Regions from separate parts of the Microbulbifer pacificus genome, predicted to be linked through region 1. Evidence: predicted binding sites of a transcription regulator. Region 1 holds the regulator's gene; each other region holds the start of a gene.
What was found. Region 1 encodes LexA, which represses DNA repair genes until DNA is damaged. Its sites were predicted from a motif close to ACTGTNTNTANANACAGT; they were not measured.

Region 1 (3,276 bases):
GGACCCGGTACCGATGCCGGAGCTTGCCTGTGAAAAAGTGGACGACACCTACATCCTGCGGGATGGTGCTTCCGGACTGTTCCTTGCCGCCAGTCAGTTCCCGAAAAATCGCGAAACCCGCGCACCGCTGGTGAAGGAGCTGTTGCCGCACAAGGACGAGATTGACTCCAAGTACAGCTTCCTGTTCTCTGCGCCGACGGAGGACAGCGAAGGGCGGGATACCGTGGTGCGATTCAGTCGCAAGACTCAGGAGCAGTATGTGCAGTCCGAAGAGGACGGCAAGGCCACCGGCTGGAAGGCTTTCTACACTGGCGGCAAGTGGCTGGTAGAAGATTCCGGCAGCAAATCTGCGGCACCCAAGAAGGCGGCAGCGAAAAAGGCCCCGGCCAAGAAAGCGACCGCGAAAAAAGCGGCGGCCAAAAAGGCACCTGCCAAAAAATCGCCGGCGAAATAGGTAGCGCAGTGAGCAACCCCTATACCGGTATTGTGGTTTCCGCCCTGCGGAAATCCGAGCTGCTACTGCAGTCCCTGGAAGTTCGTGAAGCCGAAAGCAATCCGCTACTCCAGGCAGCGCTGCTTGAAGGCACGCTGCTGCAGCTGTGGCGGGCGCATCGCGCATTTCTGGCAGAGCAGGGTCACCAGCTGCAGTTGGGTTTCAAGCCCGCTGGCGAGCCGGACACGGCACTCCGGCTTCAGGAGATGGCAGCCGCGCGGGGCAAGTTCAGTGCCGAGGTGGCTGAACTGGTCGGGCTCGAGGAAAATCCAGACAGCTGGTTCAATGCCATGGCCCGCTGCTGGCAAGGGCTGTGGCGCCCTGCGGGCGGCGCCCAGGAGTCTGGCGCCGCCAACAGCGGCGTGCGGACCCTGATTCCCCTGCGTCAGCTGGATAGCAGTTTTTCTGCCAGCCTCGACAGCGAGAGTCTTCGGCACTGGCATCGCCAGCTCAATGAGCTGGTGGTGCGCCAGCGCGCCCAGGGCCAGGAGTGGTAGAGCGGTGGCCTGCCATCGCGCCTGTCCTTGTCTGGCCGCTGATGATTCACTGTTCCCTGTGTTACACTGCCGTCAAATCACGCTGTAACTGGAGAAGTGAATGTCCTCTGAGACTTACGAAATCATCGAGTTGTCCAATGGTGATGTGGCGTTGCGACGCGCCGGTCACAAGGGGGACCCGCTGGTGCGTATCCATTTCTCGGATGAAAGCCTGGAGTTTCTGCGCGAGCACAAGATTGCCATTGCCCGCGCCATGCTGGAGGCGGGTATCGAAGCGGTGCAGGAGATCGGTACTTTGGAGCCAGAGCCCTTCGAAGAGGATGAGCTCGAGGCTACCGAACACACCATTCACTGACGGGTGAAGTGTTCGGCACCTAATTCGATAGGAAAAGCCAAAGCAAATAAAAACGGGGCTCAGTGAGCCCCGTTTTTATTTGCTGGTGTCACAGCCGAGCGCTGCTCACTTTACCCATCAATAGGGGTTCTGGCGAATCACGCCCACTGCCAGACCTTCAATGGCGAAATTCTTATCACGCATATCCACTTCAATAACGTCAAAGTCCTCATTTTCTGGCAGTAGCTGGACCATGGCCTGGTTGCCGCGACGCTTGAAGCGCTTGACGGTAACTTCATCTTCGATCCGGGCCACCACAATCTGGCCGTTGCGGATATTGTCGGTGCGCTGTACCGCGAGCAGGTCGCCGTCGAAGATGCCCGCGTTTTTCATGCTCATGCCGTGCACTCGCAGTAGATAATCGGCCGGAGGATGGAAAAATTCCGCGGGAATTTCGCAATATTCCTCGATATTTTCTTCCGCCAGAATCGGGTTGCCGGCAGCGACGCGGCCGACGATGGGCAGACCACTCTGGTGGCCGGGAATACGAATGCCACGGGAAGCACCGGCCACCATTTCAATTGCGCCCTTGCGCGCAAGTGCTTTCAAATGCTCTTCCGCCGCATTGGGTGAGCGGAAACCCAGTTCCTGGGCAATTTCGGCTCTGGTGGGCGGATAGCCTGTTTCATCCAGATAAGATTTGATCAGTTCCAGTACCTGGGCCTGACGAGCGGTAAGGTTTGTCATGGGCGCTTCCTTTTGTCTGTATTTATATACAGTTGCTGGGATTATATACAGATTTTCCTGCCGCGCAATCCAGGGGGCTGTTGCGTCAGTACTGCTAGACTTGAGGTGACCGGCGAAATCTAAAATCTGGTTCAAACCAGGTCTGCCGGGTTCGCTGTCACAATAAGAAGGAAGCGAAAGGGAGCAGGCATATGCTGGATGCAAAGATGCCGGAAGCGTGGCGTGTACTGCGTATTCAGTCGGAACTCGTTGATGGTATTGAGCGGCTGATTACCCTTAAAGGTGCCGTGACCGTATTCGGCAGTGCCAGGTTCCCGGAAGACGCGGTCGAGTACCAGCAAGGGATGCGCCTCGGCGAGCTACTGGCCAGCGAGGGCATCCCTGTCATTACCGGTGGTGGTCCGGGCATTATGGAGGCATGTAATCGCGGTGCCTTCACCCATGCCGGCGCCTCCATCGGCCTGAATATTGAGCTGCCATTCGAGCAGACGCCCAATCCGTATCTGGATATCCGGCTGAATTTCCGTTATTTCTTCGTGCGTAAATTCATGTTCATGAAGCACGCGGTAGGCTTTATCGCCATGCCCGGAGGCTTCGGCACCATGGATGAACTGTTTGAAGCCCTGACTCTGGTGCAGACGCAAAAAGTTAGGCGCTTTCCCATTGTGCTCGTCGGCAAGCGCTACTGGTCTGGATTATTGGACTGGCTGGTGAATACTGTGCTTGAGCGCGCTTGTATCGACGCCGCTGATCTGGATTTATTCAAACTGGTAGATACCGTGGATGAGGCGGCGGAGATCATCATCGACTACATTCGCCATCGCGAGGATTGAACAAGAGCGTGTTTCGCCAATGTTCTTGCGCCTCAATACTCAGCGCCATTTTCATGGCTGCAGCACTACGCTATCGATGACCATCACCGGGCGGGCGTTTGGCTATTGCGCAAATTCCCCTTGGGCTGAAGTAAATCCTACTTACTTGCTTTCGTCGGTGCCGGGAAACGCTTCGCCTTCAAGGCGGTCTATCGCGGTTTGCGCGGGCGAAAAAATCGGGCTGGTAAACCCGGCATCCTCATCGTCCTGCATTTCTTTCGCCCAAGTGCCATAACCGGCGTTAGCGTCTTCTGGAGCTGCGGCGCCAATAATCGGTAACTGCGGCCAGCTGTGAAAATCTATCTCATCCAGCGTACCGTCGAGATACTGGAT
Region 2 (3,276 bases), 1.1 Mb from region 1:
ATGCCCTTTTTCCAGTGGCTGGAAATCTGTAGTACCGAAGGGCCGGAGAGCCCCTTGTGGGTAAACAGCATCTGCTCGTGGAAACTGCCTTCACCGCAACTGGCGGTGACCGCCAGTGAGGTTCCCGGCAATTCCTGCTGCCGCTCCAGCGCGCGCTGGTTCAGGGTAAAGGGCACCAGCGCGGCGCGGGTCGGCACGATACTGTGGCCGAACTGTCGCGCAACGTCGTAGCCAAAACCGGTCGCACCCATGGTGGGGATCGACAAGCCGCCGGTGGCGATCACCAGGGATTCGCACACTACCTTTCCCAACGACGTGTGCACTTCAAATCCCTTCGCCTTACTCTCATCAGCAACAGGCTCGATACGCTGGATCTCACAGCGGGTTCGGATCTGGGCTTTCGCCTCGCGGCACTCCGCCAGCAGCAGATCGACGATATCCCGGGACTTGTTGTCGCAGAACAGCTGGCCGAGGGTCTTCTCGTGGTAGGGGATCCCGTGCTTTTCCACCAGGGCGATGAAGTCCCACTGGGTATAGCGGGCCAGGGCGGATTTACAGAAGTGGGGATTTTCGCTGTAGAAGTTGTCCGGCGCCGTGTACAGATTGGTGAAATTGCAGCGGCCGCCGCCGGACATCAGGATTTTTTTGCCGACCTTGTTGGCGTGGTCCAGCACCAGCACACTGCGGCCGCGCTTCCCCGCCACCGAAGCACACATCAGGCCGGCGGCGCCGGCGCCGATGATGAGCACATCGGCCTGGGAGGGGAAGTCTGTCATAGGTTTTTTTGCATCAGGTCCGCGGCAGGGTCACGCCGCGCTGGCCCTGGTACTTGCCGCCGCGATCCTTGTAAGACACTTCACAGATCTCATCGGACTCGAAAAACAGCATCTGAGCCACACCTTCATTGGCGTAGATCTTCGCCGGCAGGTTGGTGGTGTTGGAAAATTCCAGGGTCACATGCCCTTCCCACTCCGGTTCCAGCGGGGTCACGTTCACGATGATGCCGCAGCGCGCGTAGGTGGACTTGCCCAGGCAGATGGTCAGCACCGAACGCGGGATACGGAAGTACTCCACGGTGCGGGCGAGCGCGAAGGAGTTCGGCGGAATAATGCAGTAGTCGCCTTCCACATCCACAAAGCTGTCCTGGTCGAACGCCTTGGGGTCAACGGTGGCGGAGTGCACGTTGGTGAAAATCTTGAACTCGTTGGCGCAGCGCACATCGTAGCCGTAGCTGGAGGTGCCGTAGGAGATCAATCGGTCACCGGACGCCCCGTGGCGTACCTGACCCGGCTCGAAGGGCTCGATCATGCCCTCATTTTCAGCCATGCGGCGAATCCACTTGTCGGATTTGATACTCACCCCTGCCCCCTCGGTTTACACAAAAGTCTGGTCATAAAAAAGAGGCGGAATCATAGCCGTTTTGCCCTGTGCAAAAAAGTGGCAGCCATTGCGACCGCCCCTATCACTTGCCTTCCCATATCACCCGACCCGCGCTTGCCGCCCCTGGATAAGTACTGTATAAATTACCAGTAGATACTGTATAGGTAACCAGTCAAACCCGTTTGAACAGCCCATGCGGAGCGAGCAGATCGTGAACAACGCCGAAAACTTCATGCAAAACAAGCAGTTAAGTGAACAGGCCGCCAATCAACCCGTGCAGCCGTTGCAACAGCTGCTGACCCGGCCGGATATCTGGCAACTGGCCAGCCGCCAGCAACAGCCTCGCACCGGTATCAGTACCGGCTATCGCGGTCTCGACGCGCTGCTCGCCAACCACGGCTGGCCCCGCGGCGCCAGTACCGAGCTGCTGGTCGACAAGGCCGGCATCGGCGAAATCACCCTGATCCTCCCGGCCCTCGCGGAGATGACCCGGCAGAACCGCATGGTGATCCTGATCAACCCACCGCATATTCCCTACGCGCCGGCACTGGCACAGGCCGGGGTACAGCTGGAGAAACTGCTGCTGCTCCACCCCCGCGGTCAGCGGGATCAGCTGTGGGCAGCAGAGCAGGCCCTGCAGTCCGGCGCCTGCGGCGCCCTGGTCAGCTGGCAGGGCAAGGACGTGCTGGCAGACAAGGACTTGCGGCGCCTGCAACTGGCCGCCCGCGAGGGCGACTGCCTGCACTTCCATTTCCGCCCGGGTTCCAGTGCCAACACCCCCTCCCCCGCTGCCCTGCGCCTGCAGTTGCACAGTGACGGCGAGCAACTGGCTCTGCAGCTGCTGAAGCAACTGAACGGCAAGTCTGGCCAGCGCCTGCACCTGGCCCGCAACCCGGATCTGACCCGCCGGGATCAGCCACTGCACTGAATCAGGAAGGAATCCACCATGCTCTGGCTCTGTATCCAACTGCCCAAGCTCTCACTGGAAGCCCTCACCCGCGCCCACCGCGCCGGTGATACGGCGCCCCTGGCGGTATCCCAGAGCAACCTGATCATCGAAGCCAATTCCGCCGCCAATAGTCACAACATCGAGCCCGGCATCAGTATCGCCACGGCCTGCGCTTACTGCCCGGGCCTGCAGCTACTGGAGCGCGATAGCGAGCGGGAAGCGCAGCTGCTGCAACAGCTGGCCCACTGGGCCTACGGCTTTACTCCGGTGGTCTCCCCCCGCGCCAGCAGCCCCGAGAACAAGGCCCTGAGCGAGGGCCCCGCCTGCCTGTTTCTCGAACTCGGCGGCAGCCTCAAGGCCCAGGGCGGTCTCGCCCCCTTGCTGCAACAGCTCGGCAAGGAGCTGCACAAGATGCGTATCAGCCACCAGATGGGCCTGGGCCACAGCCCCAGCGCCGCGCACCTGCTCTGCCAGCTACCGGAGCACCGCCAGTGGCTGGAGCAGACCAAAGTCCCGCCCAGCCCCCAGCAGTGGAAACAGTGGATCAGTTTCGCCCCCAGCAAACTGCTCGACTGCAACAACAAGGCCATCGCCAAACTCTATGCCTGCGGGATTAAACGAGTCAGCCAGCTGCTCGCCATTCCGCTGTCGGAAGTGGGCAGCCGCTTCGGGCGCGACTTCATCGACTACCTCGCCCGCCTCAACGGCTCGCGCCCGGACCCGGTACCCAGCTACCAGCCGCCACCGGAATTTCACAGCGAACTTTTTTTCCCGAGTCCACTGGATAACAGCGAACAACTGCTGTTCCCCGCCGGTCGCCTGGTGCGGGAGCTGTGCCGCCAGCTGCAGCGGCGCCAGCTGTACAGCCCGGCGCTGTACTGGGTGCTGGACTACGGCAGTCGCGGAACCGAGGAAGTCAAAGTGGAGCTGTCGCGCCCGCTGTTTGA
Region 3 (3,276 bases), 950 kb from region 1:
TACAGCCCCTGCCCTACCAGTGTGGTGACGCCATCCATGGTGCTCTCCCGCCCGTTAGTTAACACCGCGATCGGAAGCGATCACGGATTTGGGTTTGACCTCCGGCACAAGTTCATTGAGCGGCATTGGCACGCCGCGTTCGCTGATCACTTCCACGTGGGCGCGGCGCAGCAGGCGCGGTTCCGGCACGCCACAGGAGTGAGCGATGGTGCCCACCTCGTATTCCATGTTGCGCGCGTAGTGATACACGCGCTCCGCCTTGTCCATCGGATCCAGCCCCTGCTGCAGGTCGGGATTGTGGGTAGTGACACCGGTGGGACAGGTGTTTTTGTTGCACTGCATCGCCTGGATACAGCCGAGGGCAAACATAAAGCCGCGCCCGCAGTTGACGAAGTCCGCGCCCATGGCCAGTGCCCAGGCCACCATGGAAGGGGTCAGCAGTTTGCCGGCGCAGATAATCTTGATGCGCTCGCGCAGGCCGTACTGGGTAATCAGGTCCACCACCAGGGGCAGGCTGCGGTTCAGTGGCAGGCCCATGTAGTCCATCAGGCTCTGCGGCGCCGCGCCGCTGCCGCCGTCGGCGCTGTCGATATTGATAAAGTCCGGCGCGGATTCGATACCGCGCCGCTGGATCGCTTCGCAAAGGTCGTGCAGCCAATCGCTGACGCCGATCACGCACTTGAAGCCTACGGGTTTGCCGGTGACCTCGCGGATATGGTTCACCATATCCAGCAGACCATCCACATCGCGGATTTCCGGGTGCCCATTGGGGCTGATGGAATCCATCCCCGCGGGAATACCGCGCACATGGGCAATTTCCGGCGTGACCTTGATACCCGGCAGTATCCCGCCCTTGCCGGGCTTGGCGCCCTGGGAGAGCTTCAGCTCGAACATTTTCACCTGTTCGAGGGCCGCCACTTCTTTCAGTTTTTCGTCCGACAGGTTGCCCTCGGCGTCCCGCACTCCGTATTTGGCGGTGCCGATCTGGAACACGATGTCGCAACCGCCGGACAGGTGATGGGAGGAGAGACCACCTTCACCGGTGTTCATCCAGATACCCGCCTTGGCCGCCCCCTTCGACAGCGCCGTGACCGCCGGTACCGACAGCGCGCCGAAACTCATGCCGGAAATATTGAAAATGGAGCGGGTGGTATAGGGCTTGCGGGCCACGCCCTCGCCCAGGGTCACTTCCCGCGGCGGCACCGCGTCCTTGCTGAGGGTGGGAAACGGGTGATTGAGGAAGACGATGTCGCCGGGCTGGTTGAGCGGCCTGGTGGAACCAAACGCGACGGTGGAATCCACGTTTTTCGCCGCCCGGTACACCCAACTGCGCTGGGCGCGGTTGAACGGCATCTCCTCACGATCGAGGGAAAAGAAGTACTGGCGAAAAAATTCGCCCAGGTGCTCGAACTGGTAGCGGAAACGCCCCAGCACCGGGAAGTTGCGCCGGATCGCCTGTTTGGTCTGGCTCACGTCTGACAGGTACATGTAGGCGACGTACAGCACCAGCACCACCAGCCCGAAGGCAAACAACATCGAAAACAGCTGCAACACCGTGACCGCAAACCCTTTAATTGCGGCTACTGCCTGAAGATCCATTCCCTAGCCCCTGTTCTGCTCGTTTAAAAGGCGGAGACCAAAACCGAGCAGTCATTGTATGCGCAGGCTCGCGCTATTGCACACTCCCGCCCCCGACAATAAACTGTACAAACATACAGTTACCCAGCCTCCAACAGAGCTTTGCCGTGGCCAATGACGCCCCCACCAATCCCACACGCCTGTACAAGGGCCGCGGCGCCATCAGCAATCTGGCGGGGCGCTTCGTGGATCAGGTCAGCAGCCGCGAGAGCGACGGCTGGGAACTGGAGCTGGAACCGCTGCAACGGATAGAAACCCTGGCGATCGAGGAGAAGGCGAAATCCATTATCGCCACCAACAATTCCCCGGACATTCCGTTCAGCCAGTCCATCAATGCCTACCGCGGCTGTGAGCACGGTTGCATCTACTGCTATGCCCGCCCGGCCCACGCCTATATGGACCTGTCACCGGGACTCGATTTTGAAACCAGGCTGTTTTACAAACCCAATGCTTCTGAGCTGCTGGAACAGGCGCTGCGCAAAAAGGGCTACCAGTGCAGCCCCATCGCCATGGGTACCAATACCGACCCCTACCAGCCGCTGGAAAAAGACAAGCAGATCACCCGCCAGCTACTGGAAACGCTGCAGCGCCACCGCCACCCGCTGACCATCGTCACCAAGAGCCAGCTGATCCTGCGCGACCTGCCGATCCTCGCGGAGATGGCCCAGGACAATCTGGTGCACGTGGCCATCAGTGTGACCACACTCGACAATGACCTGAAACGCAAACTGGAACCGCGCACCGCTGGCCCGGCCGCGCGCCTGCGCACCATCGAGGCGCTGAGCAACGCGGGGATTCCCACCGCGGTGATGGCGGCGCCGATGATTCCCGCGATCAACGATTCAGAACTGGAGAAGATTCTCACAGGCGCCAGTGACGCCGGCGCCATTCAGGCGGCCTACATCCTGCTGCGCCTGCCGTTTGAGGTGGCACCACTGTTCCGCCAGTGGCTGGCCGAGCACTACCCGGAGCGGGCGGCCCATGTGATGAGTCTGGTGCAGCAGAGCCGCGGGGGAAAAGACAACCAGAGCGAATTCGGCGAGCGCCAGCGCGGCACCGGGGTGTTTGCGCAGCTGTTGCGGCAGAGATTCAAGATCCACTGCCGCAAACTGGGGCTGAATGAGAGAAAACTGGCACTGGACTGCAGCCACTTCACCCTGCCGCCCCAAACGGGGGACCAGCAGAGTCTTTTTTAGGGAATTTCTGAAAAGCTACTGCGCGTGAGTCTGGCGGCGTCCGGCGGTGCTCAAAATGCTCATGTATCAAAAATACATTCCGCTTTCTGCGCTCCGGCAGCCACCGCCAGCCTCCCGCTCGTTACGTTTTTCAGAGATCCCCTAGCAATCACATCGAGCGCTGATCGATCCGCTTGCGGAATTCCTCGGCACTTTCCTTGCGCTCGGAGTAGCGGTCCACCAGGTAGTCAGCGCGATCGCGCAGCAGCAGAGTGAACTTCACCAGCTCTTCCATCACATCCACCACCCGATCGTACAGGGACGATGGCTTCATGCGATCGTTGTCGTCGAACTCCAGCCAGGCCTTGGGTATCGAGGACTGGTTGGGGATGGTGAACATCCGCATCCAGCGCCCCAGCACACGCATCTGGTTGACCGCATTGAACGACTGCGAGCCGCCACT

Region 2: imuA (translesion DNA synthesis-associated protein ImuA) is a predicted target of LexA. The motif match lies at 1,514-1,531, and genes of this name have one in related genera.
Region 3: R5R33_RS03815 (PA0069 family radical SAM protein) is a predicted target of LexA. The motif match lies at 1,702-1,719, and genes of this name have one in related genera.

The regions. Positions count from the first base shown of each region.
Region 1 is NZ_CP137555.1:4,089,291-4,092,566, forward strand. Features, by position in the region: gene topA (type I DNA topoisomerase) at 1-454, shown strand, start outside; gene R5R33_RS17290 (DUF6586 family protein) at 463-990, shown strand; gene R5R33_RS17295 (hypothetical protein) at 1,091-1,345, shown strand; gene lexA (transcriptional repressor LexA) at 1,463-2,071, opposite strand; gene R5R33_RS17305 (LOG family protein) at 2,263-2,904, shown strand; gene R5R33_RS17310 (DUF6763 family protein) at 3,046-3,276, opposite strand, start outside.
Region 2 is NZ_CP137555.1:979,816-983,091, forward strand. Features, by position in the region: gene R5R33_RS04435 (BaiN/RdsA family NAD(P)/FAD-dependent oxidoreductase) at 1-776, opposite strand, end outside; gene dcd (dCTP deaminase) at 790-1,359, opposite strand; gene imuA (translesion DNA synthesis-associated protein ImuA) at 1,592-2,308, shown strand; gene R5R33_RS04450 (Y-family DNA polymerase) at 2,327-3,276, shown strand, end outside.
Region 3 is NZ_CP137555.1:846,310-849,585, forward strand. Features, by position in the region: gene R5R33_RS03805 (cation:proton antiporter) at 1-38, opposite strand, end outside; gene R5R33_RS03810 (FMN-binding glutamate synthase family protein) at 55-1,599, opposite strand; gene R5R33_RS03815 (PA0069 family radical SAM protein) at 1,746-2,834, shown strand; gene arsH (arsenical resistance protein ArsH) at 2,983-3,276, opposite strand, start outside.